DNA from 2 places in the Mucilaginibacter ginkgonis genome. Region 1 is predicted to be linked to the other one. Evidence: riboswitches for the same ligand, from Rfam matches in the RefSeq annotation. Region 1 holds a riboswitch; the other holds the start of a gene.
What was found. Region 1 has a riboswitch for S-adenosylmethionine ahead of metH (methionine synthase). Riboswitches for the same ligand answer to the same signal wherever they lie in the genome.

Region 1 (11,320 bases):
CACCTCCCGTTTGGTTTACATGGTATTCATCCTGGTAGGCATGCTGGGCGAGTTGAAGCTTTTGGATTTTAAAGGCAAAAACTTCGAGATACGCATTAGCGACTACGTGCACTACTCACCTTATGGTGCGGTGAAAATGATGCTGGCAGCAAGTATGGCGCCCGACACCTGGAGCAGGGATACGACAACCGCATTGCTGCTTTCTATCGGTTACGCTGTAATATTTGCAGCTATCGGCATTAAAATGTTTAAGTGGAATACCAAGTAACCCGGCGGGTGTAGCCGCGTTGTTACAAAAGTTTTTCTAAACTATTGCGGCTGCTGCTTGTCATAATTTGCAAATACTCGAAAAACTAAAATGCAGATTATGAAAAAGCTATTGTTTGTGTTGGCGCTTGCAGCAAGCACCCTCACCTTTAAACAAGCCGATGCCCAATTAAGGGTAAGCCTTAATTTCAATATCGGTAACCAGCCTGCCTGGGGACCAACCGGCTATGACCGTGCAGACTATTACTACCTGCCCGACATTGATACTTACTACTCTGTAAATAACCACGACTACGTTTATAACAATGGCGGACAGTGGATCCATTCAGGGTCATTGCCTGCACGTTATAGCAACTACGACTTGTATAACGGATACAAAGTAGTAGTAAACGAGCCAAACCCATGGTTACATGCGGCTACCTATCGTACTAAATATGCAGGCTACCGTGATCGACGCGGACAAGCGGTAATTCGCGATAGCCGCGATAACAAATACCGCAACCATTGGAATGGTCCGGGTAACAACGGTAGGGGTAATGCTTATGGTCATGACAGGGATCACGGTAGAGGCCATGACGACCACGGTCGCGGGCATCATTAATTAAGAGTAAACTTAGATAGAAAAGGCTTCCGAAAGGAAGCCTTTTTTGTTAGAGAAACCCAAATATTACTGACATGATTGCGTTAGTGTAACATGTTACACTTTCTCTAACAATACTTACTTATTGGTATCTGACCGTATTTTGTCAGCATTGTAACGGGTTGATTATCAACAAAGCAAAATCGTGTCAGTGTTTCACACTTGCCCGTTGTAACCAAAAAGTGTAACACAACTGTTTCAGGTGTTACACTGACAAAATCGTGTCAGAAGTGCGCTAAAAGTAATTTGCAAAGATAAGCCCGGCTTATTTTCCGGTAACAGCAAGCGCTCTCTGTATGGCGGTATCATTATGGTTCAACACCTTAAAGTATGCGGCATCGCCCCATTTAAATCGTGCAGCAAAGGCCTTTAGGTACAATTTGATATACAGCCTGGCAATCCTGATCTCGCGCGAGTCCATTTCCTTTAAAGTCCGGGAGGCATAGAGTATAAAATCATCAACACGTCCGTCGGTTACTATGTATTTGTCGATGTACGCTGGCAGGTCATCGTAGCGGGCAAGTATGGGCTGCTGTTTGTCAATAGTGTAAGCTGTAAACAACTGCGCATGGGCTAACTCGCCAAGTAGTTTGGTATAGATGGCGGTATCCTGCGGTACGAAAATGTCGGGCGTTATACCGCCTCCCCCAAAAACCTTCTTTCCGGATAATGTGTAATACGCATGCTTTTTAAGCGATGTATCGGCAAGGCTACTATCGGCAGATGTCATTTCACCCTTTTCCCTGCGCTGCTTAATTTCGTCGCGGTAATCGTCTGCACCGTCTTTATAAGATTTCTGAATAGACCTGCCCGATGGGGTATAATACCTTGCCACGGTAAGGTTCATGGCAGAACCATCGGCAAACGGGAATTGCTGCTGTACCAAACCCTTGCCAAAAGACCGGCGGCCTATAATAATCGCTCTGTCAAGGTCTTGCAAGGCACCGGCCACTATCTCGCTCGACGATGCGGAGTACTCGTCTATCAGCACGGCAATTTTACCTGTTTTAAAAATGCCAGCATCGGTCGAAAAATAGTTAGCACGTTTTTCATGCTCGCCCTTGGTGTAAACTATCAGTTCGTCCTTTGGCAGAAACTCATCGGCAAGGCTGGTTGCCGCATCAAGGTAGCCGCCCCGGTTTCCCCGCAGATCAAGCACAAGGTTTTTAGCGCCCAACTTTTTAAGCGGTAATACAAACGCCCTGAAATCGCTGTCGGTAGTGTTGGCAAAACGACTGAACTTTACATAAGCAGTTGTTTTGTTCAGCAGGTAAGCTGCTTCTAAACTGCTTAAAGGCACTACGCCGCGGGCAATAAAATGCTGTCCGGGCTTGTTATCAGCCAAGTGCATAACGGTCATCTCTACTTTGTTGCCTGCGTTTTTGCGCAGTAAGGCGTTAATTATGGCTGTAGTAGCTTTCGCGCCCGATGCTTTTTTGTAATTGATGGTCAGCACCCGATCGCCGTTTTTGATACCTGCCACAGCTGCGGGGCTTTTCGCGTAAACCTGTGTAATGAACATGGTATCGCGCATTAGCAAATACTCTATGCCTATACCATTAAAATGCCCTTCAAGCCGTTCATTCACCGCCATGGCCTGCTGCCTGCGCAGGTAAACAGAGTGAGGGTCCAGGCTTTGCAGGATGTTCGTAATGGCATCGGCTTCAATGGTATCGCCGTTCACCTTGTCAACGTAATGCTTTTTGATGATCAGCAGCGCGCTGTCTATCTTATGACTGCCGGCAACCTGCCTGGCTACAATGCCCCGCCCGTTGATCATGAGCCCGATAGCAACCCCGGCAAGCAGAATAATCAGTGAACGGAATATGACCGACGCGGCGTGTTTCATGGGTGATGTGACCGGCAAATGTACATGTTGCTTTGCTTAACATCTAATTAATAATGAAGCATAACCGTGTATTGAATTTTTTGTTGAATTTTGCGTTTTAACTATCGTAATGGAAAACACTACCGAGAAAGATTCGCTGTATACCGACCTTGATAAAATGTCTGTAGCAGAACTGCTGCAGCACATGAACGAGCAGGACCAAACCGTACCATTAGCCGTTGCCAAAGCCTTGCCACAATTGGAAAAATTGGTTGACGTGGTTGCCGACCGAATGAGCAAAGGTGGACGCTTATTCTACATTGGCGCCGGTACCAGCGGCCGTTTGGGCGTGGTTGACGCCTCTGAATGTCCGCCTACATACGGCGTTCCGTTCGACTGGGTAGTAGGTATCATTGCAGGCGGTGATACAGCCATCCGCAAAGCTGTTGAATTTGCAGAGGATGATGCCAACCAGGCGTGGAATGACCTACAGGAATTTAATATTACCGCGAGCGATGTAGTGGTGGGCATAGCGGCATCGGGCCGTACACCCTATGTTATCGGCGGCCTGGCAACGGCCAACCTTAATGGTATTGCAACGGGCTGCATAGTTTGCAACGCGGGCAGCCCCGTAGCGGCAGAAGCGCAGTACCCTGTGGAAATAGTTACCGGCCCCGAGTTTGTGACCGGCAGTACCCGCATGAAGGCAGGCACCGCGCAAAAGCTTGCATTAAATATGCTGAGCACCAGCGTGATGATAAGGCTGGGCCGTGTTAAGGGCAACAAAATGGTAGATATGCAGTTAACAAATCATAAGCTGGTTGACCGTGGCACACGCATGGTAATGAATGAAACCGGGCTTGATGAAGCTACAGCTGCTGCATTGCTGAAAGAGAACGGCAGTGTGCGTAAAGCGGTAGAAGCACACCTAAAATAATGTGCGGATAGGAGGATGTGCAGATGTGCAAACGAGTCTGTGGATCTGGTAAAGGGATAATATAATTTGCACAATCTGCACATTTGCAAATTAGCACATAGAATAATGCACGAGATAGAACCATATTACCGGTGGCGGGATGACTATATAGCGGCAGAGGACGAAAATTCGCCGTTCTATGCTACGCAGTATAATGAGTTTGAGTTTGATAAACAGGTGTATAACTATTTACTGCATCCGCAGTGGGATTCGTTCGGGTCTAATACGCTTTACCTAAAAGTGATCTTTGTCGACTATGACCGGGGTTACGCAGTGATAGAATTTATCGGCGAGTGGAACGACGCCATCAACAATGATGTGATGCTGATGAAGCGCGAACTGATTGACCTGATGATGGACCAGGGTGTAAACAAGTTTTTGTTAATAGGCGAAAACGTACTGAACTTTCACGCCAGTGATGACTGTTACTACGAAGAATGGTTCCAGGAAGCAGAAGATGGCTGGATAGCCGGCATCAATTTCCGCGAGCATGTGATACAGGAATTTAAACGCAGCAACATTGACTATTACATTAATTTTGGCGGCGCTTTAGATGAATTAAACTGGCGATCGCTGCGCCCGCTGCAGTTTTTCAAACTGGTTGAAGAGCAGTTAACCCGCAGGCTCAATTAATCTTTTTTTCATAAAAATAATCTAACTTAGGATAAAATAAAACTATAAATGGATAACAATTCAAATAACTATTACGATCCAAACGTAATTCAGCTCGACGATTCGCAAGCTAATGTACGCCGCCATATGGCGAGTGTATTTTTGTGGATGTTTGTTGCCTTGGGCATCTCGGCTTTTTGTGCTTATGCTTTCGCCACTACACCTGCGCTATTAAAGGTATTAGTGAATACGGAAACCGGCGGTTTAAGTGGTTTAGGCTATGTTGCCTTGTTTGGCCCGCTGGCGTTTGTGATGATCATGTCTTTTGGCATCAACCGCATTTCATATCCGGTACTGGCACTGTTGTTTATTGCCTATTCTGCGTTAATGGGTGTTAGCCTTAGCTTTATACTGCTGGCTTACACATCCGCGTCTGTGCTTAGTATGTTTGTTACCGCATCGGCGCTTTTTGGGGTTATGGCCATTGCGGGTTATACCACTCATCAAGACCTAACCAAATTCGGCTCGCTAATGATAGTCGGTTTGGTTGGTGTGCTTATAGCAACCGTCGTAAATATGTTTATGCACAATCAAGGGTTAGACATGGTTATTAGTTATGTTGGGGTAGCCGTGTTTATTGGCCTGACAGCTTATGACGTTCAAAAGCAAAAGCGCATTGGCCAGGGTATTGAATTTGGTAGTGCCTCCGGTAAAAAATTAGCCTTAATGGGCGCATTAAATCTTTACCTCGATTTCGTAAATATGTTCCTGTTCCTGCTGCGCATCTTCGGGCGCCGCAGATAATAAATAACTAAGGATGTTCTTAAAAGCCTTCGACAAGAGTTGAGGGCTTTTTCCTTTTATGGATCTTATTAAAGTGAGTAATTAATTGTCAAAGGGCAAGTAAACGGCTATGGCAGTGTGGCCGGCTTGAGTTGTTTGTAAATCATCAGTTTAAGGATTATTTTTGTCACGCTTATAAAGAAAGACGGAGGGATTAGACCCTGCGAAGTCTTAGCAACCTGTGCCAACAAGGTGCTGCATTCTACTCACAACGGTTGAGAAAGATAAGCGGATGCCGGTTTAATAACGGCTTTCTAAATAAGCATTTAACAGATATGAGATTTGAGATATGAGATGTGAGATTTCGCGTCGAGTAGAAAAATTTTCATCAACTGTTTTTAGATATAGATCTGGTATGAGGCATGTGTCTCAAACCTCAAATCTAATATCTCACATCTAAGAACATGGATATTAAACAAGAACTGGAGAAACGTATTTTAGTTATAGACGGTGCTATGGGTACCATGATACAGCGATATGATCTTACCGAAGCAGATTTCCGTGCAGAGCGGTTTAAGGATCATCCAAGCGATCTGAAGGGTAATAACGACCTGTTAAATTTGACCCGCCCCGATGTTATCAAAGCCATACATACCGAGTATCTTACGGCCGGTGCAGATATTATTGAGACCAACACGTTCAGTACCCAACGCATCTCCCTGGCCGATTATCACATGGAAGACCTGGCTTATGAATTAAGCTACGAAGGTGCACGCATTGCCCGTCAGGCAGTTGACGAATGGATGGAAAAGCATCCGGGCGTTGCCAAATTTGTTGCCGGTGCGGTTGGCCCTACCAATCGAACCGCTTCTTTGTCGCCCGATGTAAATGACCCGGGCTATCGTGCTGTTACTTTTGATGATTTGGCCGGGGCTTATTACGAACAAATACGCGGCCTGGTTGATGGCGGCAGCGATGTGCTGTTGATCGAAACGATATTTGATACCCTTAACGCCAAAGCTGCATTATTTGCCGCAAACAGATATGCGGAAGAATCCGGCAAGAAGTTGCCGCTAATGATATCGGGTACCATAACAGATGCTTCCGGCCGTACGCTTTCGGGCCAAACGGTAGAGGCGTTCTGGAACTCGGTCCAGCATGCTAATTTGCTTTCGGTTGGGTTGAATTGTGCTTTAGGTGCCAAAGATATGCGCCCGCATATAGAAGAACTTTCTGAAAAAGCCGATGTATTTGTATCGGCTTACCCCAACGCCGGCCTGCCAAATGAGTTTGGCGGATATGATGAGATGCCGCATGAAACCGCGCACCTTGTAGATGACTTCCTGAAATCGGGCTTCGTAAATATAGTTGGCGGATGCTGCGGTACCACACCCGATCATATCCGCTGCATTGCCGAAAAGGCGAGGCAAACCCAGCCACGCAAAAAGCCGGTTGCAGAACCTCATATGCGCCTCAGCGGGTTAGAGTCTGTAACCGTTACACCAGAAAGTATTTATGTAAACGTTGGCGAGCGTACCAACATAACAGGGTCTCCTAAATTTTCGAAACTTATCCTTTCAGAGAATTATGAGGAAGCACTAACCGTAGCCCGCCAGCAGGTAGAAGGCGGCGCGCAGGTAATAGACATCAACATGGACGAGGGTATGATAGACTCTGAAGCCGTGATGGTAAAGTTTCTGAACCTGATAGCATCTGAACCTGATATTGCCAAATTGCCCATCATGGTCGACTCGTCTAAATGGAGCGTGATCGAGGCCGGGCTTAAGTGTTTACAGGGAAAGGGCATTGTTAACTCGATCTCCCTTAAAGAGGGTGAAGAAAAATTTAAAGAGTATGCCCGCAAAATATTATGCTACGGCGCTGCGACAGTTGTAATGGCTTTTGATGAACAAGGCCAGGCAGATTCATACAATCGCCGGATAGAGATATGTAAACGCTCTTACGATATACTGGTTAACGAAATTGGTTTCCCTCCTCAAGACATCATCTTCGACCCGAACATCTTAACTGTTGCTACAGGGTTAGAAGAACATAACAACTACGCGGTAGACTTTATTAACGCTACCCGCTGGATAAAAGAAAACCTGCCCTATGCTAAAGTTAGCGGCGGTGTGAGTAATATTTCTTTCTCATTCCGTGGTAACAACACTGTGCGCGAGGCTATGCACTCGGCATTTTTGTACCATGCCATAAAAGCAGGCATGGACATGGGCATTGTAAACGCCGGGATGCTGGAAGTATATGAAGAAATAGAACCCGAACTGCTGAAAAAGGTAGAAGACGTATTGCTTAACCGCCATCCCGAAGCTACCGAGCGTTTGGTTGAATATGCAGATACAATAAAGTCTAAAGGCAAAGAGATTGTGCGTGATGAGGCCTGGCGAAACGAGCCGGTTGAATCGCGGTTATCACACGCGCTGGTAAAAGGTATCATCGAATACCTCGACGCCGATGTGGAAGAGGCGCGGCAAAAATACGCCCGCCCGCTCGAGGTAATAGAAGGCCCGCTGATGGATGGCATGAACATAGTAGGCGACCTTTTTGGCGCCGGCAAAATGTTTCTGCCGCAGGTAGTAAAGTCGGCACGTGTAATGAAAAAGGCTGTTGCTTACCTGCTGCCGTTTATTGAAGAAGAGAAATTAAAGAATCCGCATGCCGGAGGCAAATCAACTGCCGGAAAGATATTGCTGGCAACCGTAAAAGGTGATGTGCATGACATCGGCAAAAACATAGTAGGCGTTGTACTGGCTTGTAATAACTTCGAGGTAATAGACCTTGGCGTAATGGTGCCCGCTCAACGTATTTTAGATGAAGCCAAAAAACAAGAGGTTGATATAATCGGCCTTAGCGGTTTAATTACACCTTCTTTGGACGAGATGGTGCATTTTGCCAAAGAAATGGAACGCGAGAATATGAATATTCCGCTGATAGTAGGCGGGGCAACCACATCGCGTATACATGCGGCGGTAAAGATCGCGCCTAATTATTCGGGTGCTGCCATACACGTACTTGATGCGTCGCGAAGCGTTACCGTTTGCAGCAGCCTGATGAATGCCGAGCAACGACAGCCATATATCAAGTCTGTTAAGCTTGAATATGACAAGGCACGAGAGGCGCATGCTAATAAACGCAACGACAAACGCTTTGCAAGTATTGAAGAAGCGCGTGAGCAAAAATTTAAGATAAACCTTAATAGTGCAATTGCACCAAAACCGTCTTTCCTGGGGACAAAAACATTTGCTTCTTACCCATTGGAAGAGCTGATAGATTATATCGACTGGACGCCGTTTTTTCACACCTGGGAGCTACGCGGCAGCTATCCAAAGATCTTTAATGATCCTTATGTAGGTGCTGAAGCCAAAAAGCTGTACGACGACGCGCAGGTGCTGTTAAATAGGATCGTAAAGGAAAAACTCCTTCACGCAAATGGTGTAATTGGTTTTTGGCCCGCAAACAGTGCAGGCGATGATATCGAACTTTATACCGATGAGAACCGTACGCAGTTACTTAGCCGCATACATACTTTACGACAGCAAGGCGAGAAGGTTAAAGGCGAACCATATTACGCGCTTGCCGATTTTATTGCACCAAAGCAAAGTGGCGTAGCTGATTATTTTGGCGGCTTTGCGGTAACCACCGGCATTGGTTGTGATGAACTTGTAGCCGAATTTGAAGCCGACCACGACGATTATAACAGTATATTGGCAAAAGCCTTGGCGGATCGTTTGGCCGAAGCATTTGCCGAAAAGATGCATGAATTGGTCCGCCGCGAATATTGGGGTTATGCTAAAGACGAAACCTTAGATAATCTGCAGCTAATTAAAGAAGAATATCAAGGCATACGCCCGGCACCAGGTTACCCGGCCTGCCCGGATCACACAGAAAAAACAACGCTGTTTGATCTGCTAAAAGCCGAGGACGAAGCGCACATGTACCTTACAGAAAGTTTGGCTATGATGCCGGCTGCATCTGTAAGCGGGTTTTACTTTGCGCATCCGCAATCCCGCTACTTTGGTCTGGGCAAAATTGGCAAAGACCAGGTGGATGACTATGCCAAACGTAAAGAGATGAGCATCGATACCGTTGAACGCTGGCTGGGTCCTAATTTGAATTATTAAATTGGTATAAAGATATTAGTATCAAGTATCAAGATAGTGCGAATGCATAACTTTAAAGAATTAAAAGTTTGGAAAGCAGGAATAAGCCCTTCTAAAATAATTTTTGAAATTACGAGAGATCTCCCTCAAGCAGAAAGGTTTGGTCTCATTTCCCAGATGACGCGTGCTGCGGTATCGATACCCTCCAATATTGCAGAAGGTTGTGGTCGCAAATCAAACAAAGAACTGTACCAGTTTTTTAGCATAGCGGTTGGGTCATCATTTGAACTTGAAACCCAAGTGATCCTTGCCCGTGAATTTAAATATATAACAGAAGAACAACTACAAATAACAAGTAATCAGATAATAGAAGTGCAGAAGATGCTTCACGGTTTTCAAAAAAGCCTGGCGTCCTAATTGTTATCTCGATACTTGATACTCGTTACTTGATACTGCATGAAAATAACCGAACATATCGCAAACGCCAAAGGCAGAACACTTTTTTCTTTTGAGTTGCTGCCGCCGTTGAAGGGCTCAAGCTTACAAGGCATCTTTAACGCTATTGACCCGTTAATGGAGTTTAAACCGCCGTTTATTGATGTTACCTCATCACGCGAGGATAACGCTTACAAGGAACGTGGTAATGGGTTGCTTGAAAAGGTAACTTATCGCAAGCGCCCGGGAACAGTGGCAGTATGCGCGGCCATACAGCATAAATATAAGGTAGACACCGTTCCGCATTTGATCTGCGGCGGGTTTACCAAAGAAGAAACAGAATACGCGTTGATAGACCTGCAGTTTTTAGGCATAGATAACGTATTGGTGCTGCGTGGGGACGCCCGTAAAGGCGACGCCGGTTTTATTCCCACTCCGGGAGGGCACTGTTATGCAACCGACCTCTTAAAACAGGTAACCAATATGAACGAGGGTATTTACTTGCATGAAGATCAGCCTTCGGCCTATAAAACAGATTTTTGTATTGGAGTGGCTGCTTATCCCGAGAAACATTTTGAGGCCCCTAATTTAAAGACCGACTTCAAATATCTTAAACAGAAAATAGATGGAGGGGCAAATTTTATTGTTACCCAAATGTTTTTTGACAACAGTAAGTATAAAGAATTTGTAACCCAATGCCACGAAAATGGTATAAATGTACCTATTATCCCGGGACTAAAACCAATTACTAACTTAAAGCAATTGGTTAGTTTGCCGAAGATATTTCACATTGACATACCCGAAGATCTGGGCGATGCTATACAGGCCTGTAAGAATGACAATGCCGTGCGTGAAGTTGGCATTGAATGGATGATCAACCAATGTAAAGAGTTAATGGAGTTTGGTGCACCGGTGCTCCACTTTTATACTATGGGTAATGCAGAACCTACCAAGCGCATCGCTTCGGCATTATTTTAATTTCAAAGTGTTAGCATCACTTTATTAAATAACTCTATCTGTATCTTGCCGCAATGAATATGCTCTTGGAAACATGTCTTCGCACCAGGTACGTGCTATGCTTTTTAATGTTGATGGCTTTAGCCGGATGCAAGCCGCGGCACATTGCAAAACGCGAGATCATTTCTTTTAAGCCTATACAAGGCATTCAATACACAGAGGTTCATCGCCGGTTACAAAACGGGCTTATCTTTAACGAATACGGTTATCAGCTGGAGCCGCAATGGGAACTCGAATTTTTGAAGAATGATTCGGCACGGATCTATAGCCCCATAAAAAAAACTTATATAAACTTTCCGCTTTCGCGCGGTTATGATTCTATTTTCAATACAGCGCGCACCTGGTATAAGATGCGCAAAATGAGCAAAGACAGTTTGCTATTAGAGATTCTAAAGTTTAGCGGCGATAGCATAGAGACTAAAGGCAATAAAGTCTTCATGACCTTCTACTCGAACGATTACATCAGGAATGTTTTGCATAGCGATACCGGCGCGCTGCGCCGCCCAACCCATGCAGACACAGCGTACCTAAAAAAGCTTATCGCCTTATCTCAAAAAGATAGCACAAAGGCTTTTGCCGCGCGCAGCCCTGTGCAGCTATCATCAAATAACCCAAACTTCATCATCGAGAAAAAGACCGAAGAA
Region 2 (11,320 bases), 1.2 Mb from region 1:
TATTGTGCCGGTTATTAAAAAGGCAGACGAATTAAGCTTAGTTGGCCTCGCCAAGGCAGTAAATGACTTGGCAGACCGGGCTCGAAAAAATAAATTGAAGCCCGAGGAAATACAAGATGGTACTTTTACAATCACCAACGTTGGCACCTTCGGTAACCTGATGGGTACACCAATCATCAATCAGCCACAGGTCGCTATCCTTGCAATAGGCGCTATTAAAAAGAAACCGGCGGTTGTAGAAACCCCATCAGGTGACGTAATAGCCATTCGCCATATGATGTTCCTGTCTTTATCATACGATCACCGCGTAGTTGATGGTTCTCTTGGTGGTGCTTTTATCAAAAAAGTATCAGACTATCTGGAGTCTTGGGATATCAACAAACAGATATAAGTTAAAGACTTTTTGAGATTGGCCAACAATTTGCCTTTCGGATGTCGGAATAACTTCGACATGCGGTAAATTATTTGCGCAACTGCATAACAAAATCATCAGTGCGCTGAAATCCGTAAACCATGCTTTTTGCCCAGGCAATAAAGTCATCAATACGTTTCACAAAAGCCTCTCCGGTGTTTTTAACCACGTAACCTGGGAAATTGTATTCATCAGGTTTATCCAGATCTGTAAACTCCCACGGATGAAAATACAAGCTCAAGTAGCCATCTTTTTTATGCGTGGTTTTGCATAAAAATTTAAGCAAACCCATTGGCAGATTGTGAAAGCTTAACCAAAACAACGGAAAGCGGACCAATGGTGAAACCGACGATGGTAATTGAAGTACATTATGGAACTTAAACCACGTGCGTGGTTTACTAAAGTTATTATACCGGCCGGGCAGCCACGTCGGATTGATAGAAGAGTTATATATGTAGCCTGCTTTTTCTATCTCGCGCTCATCTACAGGCATCATACGCGCCATGCGGTAACCAATAACTGGATTTTGGGTAATCTCTTCGAGTTTAAGTTTTGACTGTAGCAAATGCTCAGGCTTAAAATCAGAATGATAATAACCATGTGATGCCACTTCATGCCCACCTTCTAAGATGGCGTTGATCACGTCTGGTTTGTGCATAGCATAGTTTGCTGTGCAATAGAATGTAGCCTTAACGGAATGATTCTTTAAAATATTAAGTATCTTGTAAGTGCCTTCGGTAGAAACGTCCAACTGTTTTTCGAATGAGATTTGCCTGTTGTACTCGAGCGGCATATCAAATTCTTCTATATCAAAGCTTAGTAATATCATCTTTTACTTCTGGTAAGTTGGTCGACCTGATTATATAATTTGGCCGTTGCTTGGCCTGCATAAATAGTTTACCGAGGTATGTGCCAATAATACCCAATACCATTAATTGTACACCGCCAAAGAAAACCACTGTCGCCAATAAGGATGACCAGCCCGATACCACATGCCCGGAAAAGTAACTGATGAGGATATAAGGAATATACAAAATAGCAGCTGCAGAAAAGAATAAGCCAATGCCTGTCGCGATGTATAACGGTCGTACGCTAAAAGCAGTCACGCCTTCAACAGCGAAACGCAGCATCTTTTTTAAGGTGTATTTGCTTTTGCCTGAGAAACGCGCATCTGCCGTGTAACGGATGCCATATTGACGAAAACCTAACCATTTAATAAGTCCTCGCATAAAAAGCCCGTTCTCATTGAGCTCGCTTAACACGTTGGCCACTTTACGGTCTATCAGGCGAAAATCTGCGGTGCCCTTTTCAAGTTTGGTGTCGGATAACGAGTTGATGAAACTATAGAACAGATCAGATGATTTAGTCTTAAAATATGTTGTTTCATCCTGATATTCCCGAAGCGTATAAACCACATCAAAACCTTCTTCCCATTTCTCTATAAACTGCGGGATCATTTCCGGTGGATGTTGCATATCACCATCCATACTAATGATGGCATCGCCGTTGGCAAAATCATATCCTGCTTTTAAAGCATTCTGATGGCCAAAGTTGCGCGACAGTTCAAGATAATAAAAGTTGCTATCTAAGCCATTTAGGTTTTGCAGCTTTTGAAGCGTTCCGTCGCTGCTGCCATCATCCACAAATATTACATCATAATCATAGTTAATGGTTTGCAGCACTGCACTAAGCCTGCGGGCCAATTCCTCTATATTGCCAGCCTCATTAAATGAAGGAATAATTACAGATATCTTCTTTCTCATGTCAGACAGCAACAGTAGAATTTGTCGGTTTGAATTTTCGGGTCAAGGTTTCGTGAATGATCTTTAACCATATCAGTAAGCAAGGTAAGGCTTTTAACGCGTACGGCCTTATGAAGTTTCTATTGACAGATTGAGGGAACAGATCTGAGGGTGACAGACTGGTTATTATAAGCGCAAAGACAAGCAAAAATATCTCAAATCCGCTTACGGGCCGTTTTAAGTTCATAAACCAAATACCCACACCGGTAAAGGCGATTATGTAGGTTGGCGACTCGGAACCGGTACTAAAAATAACTGTAAACAGCAGCACCGAACACAGCAGTAGTAATTGGTAATTTACGTTATTAAACAACCTGGTGCGGATATAAGCCATAAGCAGCAGCGCAAAACCAGGTAAGATGACCAGCACGTTCGACAAATTGTGGAAGCCAAATATGCGCCGGATCATACCCATTACAGAAATATCCTGCATAACCGAATCGGTATTTTCGTTGTTCTTATGGGCGAGGCTGTTATACCAATCGTGATAACATTGAATCACAAAGTCTTTTGATGAGATGAGCATTGGCGCGACAAATAGCACCACCATCCACATAAGAAAAGTCCAGATAAATTTGAGTTTATCTTTAGAGAAGAAGAAGAACGCAAGGCCTACAATGCCGTAAAGTTTGATATAAATACCAATGGCTATCATTAGCGTAGCCCAGATGTCTTGCTTGCGGTTTACAAAAACATAGCTCATGATAATTAGCGCAGTCATTGTAGGATTAAACTGCACGTTAAACGATGCTGTCATCAATTCATGCGCGCAAATCAGAAGGATTGGCACTTTAAGGATTTCTTTTAGAGGCAGCTGCGTTATCGCGATATAAAGCATTAACGCGTTGAACATCACCCAAAGGATAACACCAACAAAATCCGGGACGATGGTGAAAGGGGCGATCAGCAATGCAAATACAGGTCCGTAATGGTTACTGTCAAAAAAATGGGCGGGTTGCTGGGTATATAAATTCTCGTGGTGGGTAAGGTTGATGAAAACGTATTTATAAATAAACCAGTTGTTTATCTGATGCCCCGCGGCTTGCTTTATAACCGCGAATAAACTTAGTCCAAACCATAAAACGGTAACTACATATTTATTGAGCAGAAACTTAAAACTGTTAAGCATTAACTATGAAGCGGGTTATTGGTCACAAATATAAGAATAGGATAGAGAGTTGGCAGAGGGCCTTAACGACAAAGGGTTCCGCAGAAGCGGAACCCTTTAAATTACCGGAAACGTCTATACTATTTTAATGCTTTGCTTATCTGACCCCTTGTAAACTCGGCAATAGCTAAACACGGCAATCGTACAATATACGTAGTTGATACAGTCTCGGTTTTCAATATTTTGAATTTATTTTAAATATTAGGCCGATTGCTGCAGATCTATGATTTTCCCCTTTACATCCGCTTTAAAAAAAGACGTTATAATATTGGTAAGAGTTTCAGTTTCAATTAAAAAGCCATCGTGGCCGTAAAACGAATCAACTTCTGCAAAGGCAGCTTTTGGTATGTGCTGAAACAAATACTGCTGTTCTTCAATCGGAAATAATAAATCACTTTTAATACCGATGACCAATGTTTTAGCAGTTATAGCGCTTAAGGCTTTCTCTACACCTTTGCGGTTACGGCCTACATTGTGAGAGTCCATCGCTTTAGTCAAATACCAGTAACTATAAGCATTAAAGCGTTTAACCAATTTTTCGCCCTGGTATCCCTGGTATGACGAAGCGCGGAACCCGTCTGAGTTATTGTCTTCTTCTTCCTGTTGAGTAACTGCGTATGTTTTATAGTTTCTATAAGAGAGAAGCGCGAAGCTGCGTGCTGCCTTTAAACCTTTTGCTCCACCATCGGGTGAATTAGCATAGAAGGTGCGATCAGAAGTAATAGCCAATCGCTGCGATTCATTGAACGCTATGCCCCAGGGCGAATGTTTGGCATTGGTTGCTATCAGTACCAAGTTTTTAATCCGTGAAGGTTCCAATATACTCCACTCTAATGCTTGTTGCCCACCTAACGATCCCCCAATGAGTATATTGATCTGGTTGATACCTAACTTATCGGCTAGTAATTGATGCGCTTGCACAATATCACGTATCGTAAACTTAGGAAAGCTAAGGTAGTATGGTTCTGAAGTTTCGTTATTGATAGTTAGCGGGTTATCTGTGCCATACGGTGACCCTAATATATTCGCGCAAACTATAAAATGTTCGTCAGGGTTAAACAGGTCATTTTCGCCGAATAAACCTTTCCACCAATCAAAAACGTCGGCATTGGCGGTAAGCGCATGGCAAACCCACACTACGTTGTCCCGGTGCGTATTCAATGTACCGTAGGTGTGGTAACCAATTTCCAAACCTTTTAACTTTTTGCCCGATTCTAAGATGAACGGCTCTGCATGCTGATAAATTTGTGTGTCCATAGAGAATAAACCTCTCCTCACCTTGACCATGAGGAGAGGCAGTAACAATAAAAAAACTAATTACACCAATTCAAGTTCGCCGGCGTTCACTTTGGCAAAAGCTTGCTCAAAATCGGCCTTAATATCATCTATATGCTCAATGCCTACAGAAACGCGCAGCAGGGTAGGTGTCACCCCGGCAGATAGCTGCTCCTCGGCTGATAATTGTTGATGCGTGGTTGCTGCAGGCTGAATGATCAGCGTTTTGGCATCGCCCACGTTTGCGAGGTGGCTTACCAGTTGCAGTGCATCGATAACTTTGCCGGCGTTTTCCTTATCGCCATTTAGTTCAAATGAAAGCACCGCCCCAAAACCGTTTTTAAGGTACTTTTTTGCGTTTTGGTAGTTAGGTGAAGATGTAAGGCCCGGATAAATTACTTTAGATACGATAGATTGCTGCTCTAACCATTGTGCCAATTCAAGGGCGTTATCAACATGGCGCTGCACGCGCAGCGACAATGTTTCCAGGCCTTGAAGTAACAGGAAAGAATTGAACGGCGAAAGTGATGCACCGAAATCGCGCAAACCTTCTACACGGGCACGAATGATATATTGGATGTTACCAAAATCACTGCCTACGCCAAATACGTCAGAGAATATTAAACCATGGTAGCCTTCGGCAGGCTCAGTAAATTGTGGGAATTTACCGTTGCCCCAATTGTAGTTGCCGCCATCTACTATCACGCCGCCAATGCTGGTTCCGTGGCCGCCTATCCATTTTGTTGCCGACTCGACAACAACATTTGCTCCATGCTGCAAAGGTTTTACCAGGTAACCAGCCGCGCCAAAAGTGTTATCAACTATCAATGGAATATCATGGCGTTTGGCAACTTCTGCAACCTTCTCAAAATCAGGGATGTTAAAGCCAGGATTGCCAATGCTTTCCAAATAAATAGCCTTGGTGTTGCCATCGATTAACTGCTCGATGTTTTCAGCAGAATCATCGGCAGCAAACCTTACTTCGACACCAAGGCGTTTAAAGGCCACTTTAAATTGATTGTAAGTACCACCATATAAAAATGGCGAGGTAACGAAGTTATCTCCGGCTTGTAAAATGTTGTTTAACGCGATAAACTGAGCTGCTTGTCCCGAACCGGTTGCTAAAGCTGCCACACCACCTTCAAGAGCGGCTACGCGCTGTTCAAAAACATCTGTTGTTGGGTTCATTAAACGGGTATAAATATTCCCGAATTCTTTAAGCGCGAACAGGTTAGCCCCATGTTCGGCGTTTTTAAACACATAAGACGTGGTTTGATAAATTGGTACCGCGCGTGAACCAGTTGCCGAATCGGGGCTCTGACCCGCGTGTAATTGCAGTGTTTCGAATTTCAAGTTTGCAGACATTTTGCGTAGATTTTTAAGATTTTTAAAAGATTTGAGTTAAGACAAATTGAGACGCACCCCTTGCAGGGCATCACACAGTTCCGGGAAAAATTGAAAGGGAATGTGTTAGCTAATTAGCAGCAGCAACAGCAAATGCACATACAAGTGCGGGCTTTAACGGGAATTAAAACCAAAGTGTTATCCTTTTTAGGATTGAGAAATTGACCGATGATGTGAATTAGCTTTTCCATTTTTGTCATTTATATTTCCCGGTGTTATTTGCCGGGTCAGGAATTGGCACCTTCTTGTTGTCAAGGGTTGCCAGCGGGTCAGAGCCTGTTCTCTCGCCGCTTCTTTATAAATCAAAAACCAATTTGGAGATTGATCCTGGTATTGCTACCAAATAATGTTTCAAAGGTATGTGATAAAAAGTTTAATATCCAAATAAAATTTGCAGAATATTTTTTGTCTACGTTCGGACCACTTTAGAAATGAATGAAACTTGCAAAAAGATTAATCTTCTTAGCCAAACAAAAATTGGCAAGAAGAATTATTGCATAGATAAAAAAGCATTGAAATAGACACCCAAATAAATTACCCGATAGCTATACTTATTGTCATAGCTGCTATCATTTTCATTGTGCTTTTAATTCAGCGTAATATAAAAGACGAGCAAGATTTTGAGCGAGATGTTACCAAATCTGAGTTAAAGCCTAACGATCATAAAGACCGTAATCGTGGCATTTAAATCTCATCTAAAGCCTGGCTTATATCGGCAATCAGGTCATCTATATGTTCGAGACCTACAGACACCCGCAGTAAGTTCCATGGTGTTTTAGTATCAGGCGGCTCAACGGCTGCGCGATGCTCTATCAAACTTTCTACTCCGCCCAGGCTGGTTGCACGGGTAAACAGTCTCACGCTTTGTATCACTTTTATGGCATTTTCTGTGCCGCCCTTAACGTTGAAGGATAACATGCCGCCAAACGCTAGCATCTGTTCTTTAGCCAACTCATATTGCGGGTGAGAAGGCAGCCCCGGGTACATTACGTTTTCAACTTTTGGGTGCTGCTCTAAAAACTCGGCTAACAAGTGCGCGTTGTGAACGTGTCCGCGCATACGGTACGGCAATGTCTTAATACTTCTCACTAAAAAATAACAATCCATTGGTGCCGGCACGGCGCCACCCAATTGTTGAATATTGCGGATGTTTTGCCACCAACCATCATTCTTTGCTGTGACCAATGCGCCACCGGTGATATCACTATGACCGCCAAAGTATTTGGTTGCTGAATACATCACAATGTCAGCACCTAAACTTAAAGGCAATTGACAGATAGGTGATGCAAATGTATTGTCACACACTACTTTAATATTATTTTCGTGTGCAATTCGCGTCAATCTTTTGATGTCCGAAATTTTTAGCTGCGGATTAGACGGCGTCTCTATCCAGAGCAATCCTGTATTTGGTTTGATGTAGCTCTCAAGTTTGCTTGCATCTGTCAAATCAACAAAGTCAAACTCCAAAATACCATTGAACATGGCTTTTAGCTGGCTATTTAGACCATGGTACATATCATCCGGAGCAATGATATGTGTACCAGGTTTTAGCGATTGAAAGATAGTCATACCCGCAGCATTGCCTGATGAAAATGCCGCCGCATCTGCACCACCTTCTAGCGCACAAATCACCTTTTCCAGTTGCGCGCGATTTGGATTATCGGCCCTGCCATAAATAAAACCCTTAGGTGTAGAACCATCATCGTCGCGAACGAAAGTGGTTGACATAACAATGGGCTGTATAACCGCGTGCGATCCTTCGTCGGTATGGTTGCCCGCATGTATGGCTATGGTTTCTTTGTGCATGGTTCAAAAGTAAAGAAGAATTTAAAATTAAGTCGACAGGCGGTACAAACTTTTTGTTACATAAAATTGATAATCAAACGCGTCAATTATTGCTATTTTTGTACCATCCAAAGCGATTTTGATGCACGCTGAACAACAATTACAACTACTGCTTAATGATACCCGCTTAGCCAAAGACCTAAGGCAAATTGCTGCAAAGGTATCCAGGAGTGAGCGCATTTCATTTGAAGAAGGTGTATTGTTATATGAGAAAGGTGAATTGGGTTACCTCGGTATTTTAGCAAACTACATACGCGAAAAACGACATGGCAACAACACCTATTTTAACCGCAATTTCCATATAGAACCAACCAATCTTTGTGTATATGATTGTAAGTTTTGTTCGTATTCCCGCCTGATAAAAGAGCGTTCTCAAGGGTGGGAATATACTATGGACGAGATGCTGGACATTGTCAAAAAATATGATAATGAACCCGTAACAGAAGTGCACATAGTAGGTGGTGTATTGCCACAGTATGACCTGCCGTTTTACAGCGAATTATTTACGCGGATAAAAGAGCATCGCCCCGATTTGCATGTTAAAGCACTCACCCCGGTAGAGTATCACTATATTTTCAAAAAGGCTAAGGTTGATTACGCCACCGGTATGGCTATGATGAAGGCTGCCGGACTGGAAAGTATGCCGGGCGGCGGAGCAGAAATTTTCCATCCGGAAATACGCGAACAGATTGCCAAAGATAAATGCACAGCTGACCAGTGGCTAGATATTCATCGCCAGTGGCAAAAGTTAGGCATGCGCTCTAACGCGACTATGTTGTACGGCCACATTGAAGAATTTAAGCACCGTGTTGGCCATATGGAGCGACTTCGTCAGCTGCAGGACGAAACCGGTGGTTTTCAAACGTTTATCCCATTGAAATTCCGTAACCAGGATAACCAGATGTCTAACGTTCCTGAGTCGACAGTAACTGAAGACTTGCGTAATTATGCTATCGCGCGTATTTACCTTGATAATTTTGATCATATTAAAGCGTATTGGGCGATGATCAGCCGGACAACGGCGCAGCTATCGCTAAATTTCGGTGTTGATGACATTGATGGCACACTGGATGATACCACCAAAATCTATTCTATGGCCGGTGCGGAAGAGCAAAAACCTGCAATGAGTACCAAAGAACTGGTATACCTGATAAAAAATGCCGGTCGTGTAGCCATTGAACGCGATACGCTTTACAACATAGTTACGGACTTTACCAATTACGAATTTCCCGAAGAAGTTAAACCTCAATTTTACAGGTTACCTGTTGTTAACTGATGCCGGATAAACTGCTCTACATTGTCCGCCACGGGCAGACAGACCTAAACAAGCAGGGGATAGTACAAGGTCGGGGAATTGATTCCGACCTTAACAATGAAGGCCGTAAGCAGGCAGGTCAGTTCTTTAATGCTTATAAACACATCCCTTTCGACAAGATATATGTATCAACACTAAAACGCACGCAACAAAGCGTTCAGCCTTTTATCGATCTGGGAATCTCTTTTGAGAAGCTAAGCGGATTGGACGAATTAGCGTGGGGCATAATGGAAGGTAAGCCTAGTTCCCCTGATACTAAAGCGACGTTTTTGCAATTGATGCGCGACTGGACTGGTGGTCGTTTAGATGCAAAAATTGAAAACGGAGAAAGCCCGAATGAAGTTAAAGAACGGCAGTTAAAAGCTTTGGACATCATTTTAAGCCATCCAGAAGAAAAAACGGTTTTGATATGTATGCATGGCCGGGCGCTTAGACTGTTGCTTTGCCTGTTAACAGGCAAGCCACTGAGCAAAATGGAAATGTTTCCACACCAAAACCTCATTTTATATAAGATAAGCTATGACAGCCAGCAGTTTAAGATTGTTGACTTTAACAGTGATGTTCATTTAAAACATTTTTAGTTGGATAAGATAAAAATATCGGCAGTTAGCTATACTAACACTAAGCCGTTTCTATACGGATTGCAGCATACTGCAATTCTTGATAAAATAGACCTCAGCCTTGATAACCCATCAGACTGTGCACAAAAGTTAATTGACAACCGGGTTGATATAGGTCTTATACCTGTTGCTGCCACACTGGATTTACCTGAGTGGCATATCGTTTCTGACTATTGCATCGGCGCAGACGGCGCCGTAGACTCGGTTTTCATATTCAGTAACTGTGACATTAGCAAGGTTAAATACCTTCAGATGGACCCACAGTCACGGTCATCTAACTACCTGGCTCGTGTACTTCTTAAAAACCATTGGGGAATATCGCCACTGCAATTGGTAAACGCCGACGATTACAGCGTATCTAAAGATGAGCAAACAGCGTTTGTACAAATAGGCGACCGCACATTTGGCAAAAGAGACAAATACCCCTTCGTGTATGACTTGGCCGAAGAATGGAAAAGGCTGACCGGCTTACCATTTACATTCGCGGCGTGGATAGCTAACAAGCCCATTCCTGACATATTTATTGATGAACTCAATATTTCACTAAAATATGGTCTCGATCATAGGGCAGATCTCTTTAAAGAATTGCCAATGCGCGATGATTTCGATATCAAGGATTACCTCATCAACAAGATACAGTATCCGCTTACCGAGGACAGAAAGAAAGCACTTTTCTTATTTCTTGAATACATAAAAGCACTCAATTAATTTTTACGCCCGTCCAAACATATCTGCCTCACTTTTATTGCTTAGGTAGACATAATGACAATGGACAATCAAATTCTCAAAGGTCAAGCAGCGCTGGTAACCGGCGGTGACAGTGGTATAGGTAAAGGCGTGGCTTTAGCGCTGGCTAGGGCAGGCGCGAAGGTTGTAGTAAATTATGCTCATAATCATGATGCTGCAACCGAAGTAATTAAGGAAATTACCGATATAGGCGGAGAGGCTTATGCCCATGGTACGGATGTTAGCCATGAAGGCGACGTGCAGGACATGTTTAAATTCATGTTTGAAAAGTACGGCACCATTGATATACTGGTAAATAATGCCGGACTGCAAAAAGACGCAAGGTTTCTAGATATGACGTTGGAGCAGTGGAACACCGTCATTGGCATTAATCTTACAGGTCAGTTTTTATGCGCGCGTGAGGCAGCAAAAGAATTTATCCGCAGGGGAGTGGTAGAAGGTGTGAGTAAAGCTGCGGGGAAGATCATCTGTATGAGCAGTGTGCACGAGGTTATTCCATGGGCCGGCCATGTTAATTATGCCACAAGCAAAGGCGGCATTATGATGATGATGAAAAGCATGGCGCAGGAATTAGCGCCTCACAAGATCAGGGTAAATTCTATAGGTCCGGGCGCTATACAAACACCTATAAACAAAGACGCGTGGGATACACCCAAAGCTTTAGAGAAACTCTTAACCTTAATTCCTTATGGGCGCATCGGTCAACCGGCTGACATAGGTAACCTTGCCGTT

Region 2: it holds a riboswitch for S-adenosylmethionine, as region 1 does, so the genes downstream of both, GO620_RS06880 (O-acetylhomoserine aminocarboxypropyltransferase/cysteine synthase family protein) here and metH (methionine synthase) in region 1, are expected to answer to the same signal.

The regions. Positions count from the first base shown of each region.
Region 1 covers NZ_CP066775.1:2,716,380-2,727,699, reverse strand. Annotated here, with positions in the region: gene GO620_RS12710 (ABC transporter permease) at 1-268, shown strand, start outside; gene GO620_RS12705 (hypothetical protein) at 368-868, shown strand; gene GO620_RS12700 (S41 family peptidase) at 1,173-2,756, opposite strand; gene murQ (N-acetylmuramic acid 6-phosphate etherase) at 2,866-3,672, shown strand; gene GO620_RS12690 (hypothetical protein) at 3,778-4,344, shown strand; gene GO620_RS12685 (Bax inhibitor-1/YccA family protein) at 4,393-5,127, shown strand; SAM riboswitch class I at 5,297-5,397, shown strand; gene metH (methionine synthase) at 5,571-9,245, shown strand; gene GO620_RS12675 (four helix bundle protein) at 9,288-9,641, shown strand; gene metF (methylenetetrahydrofolate reductase [NAD(P)H]) at 9,681-10,637, shown strand; gene GO620_RS12665 (hypothetical protein) at 10,751-11,320, shown strand, end outside.
Region 2 covers NZ_CP066775.1:1,468,914-1,480,233, reverse strand. Annotated here, with positions in the region: gene GO620_RS06905 (dihydrolipoamide acetyltransferase family protein) at 1-391, shown strand, start outside; gene GO620_RS06900 (polysaccharide deacetylase family protein) at 462-1,241, opposite strand; gene GO620_RS06895 (glycosyltransferase family 2 protein) at 1,222-2,175, opposite strand; gene GO620_RS06890 (glycosyltransferase family 87 protein) at 2,177-3,343, opposite strand; gene GO620_RS06885 (homoserine O-acetyltransferase family protein) at 3,584-4,639, opposite strand; gene GO620_RS06880 (O-acetylhomoserine aminocarboxypropyltransferase/cysteine synthase family protein) at 4,700-6,022, opposite strand; SAM riboswitch class I at 6,259-6,365, opposite strand; gene GO620_RS06875 (trans-sulfuration enzyme family protein) at 6,746-7,867, opposite strand; gene mqnE (aminofutalosine synthase MqnE) at 7,989-9,182, shown strand; gene GO620_RS06865 (histidine phosphatase family protein) at 9,182-9,802, shown strand; gene GO620_RS06860 (menaquinone biosynthetic enzyme MqnA/MqnD family protein) at 9,803-10,549, shown strand; gene GO620_RS06855 (SDR family oxidoreductase) at 10,610-11,320, shown strand, end outside.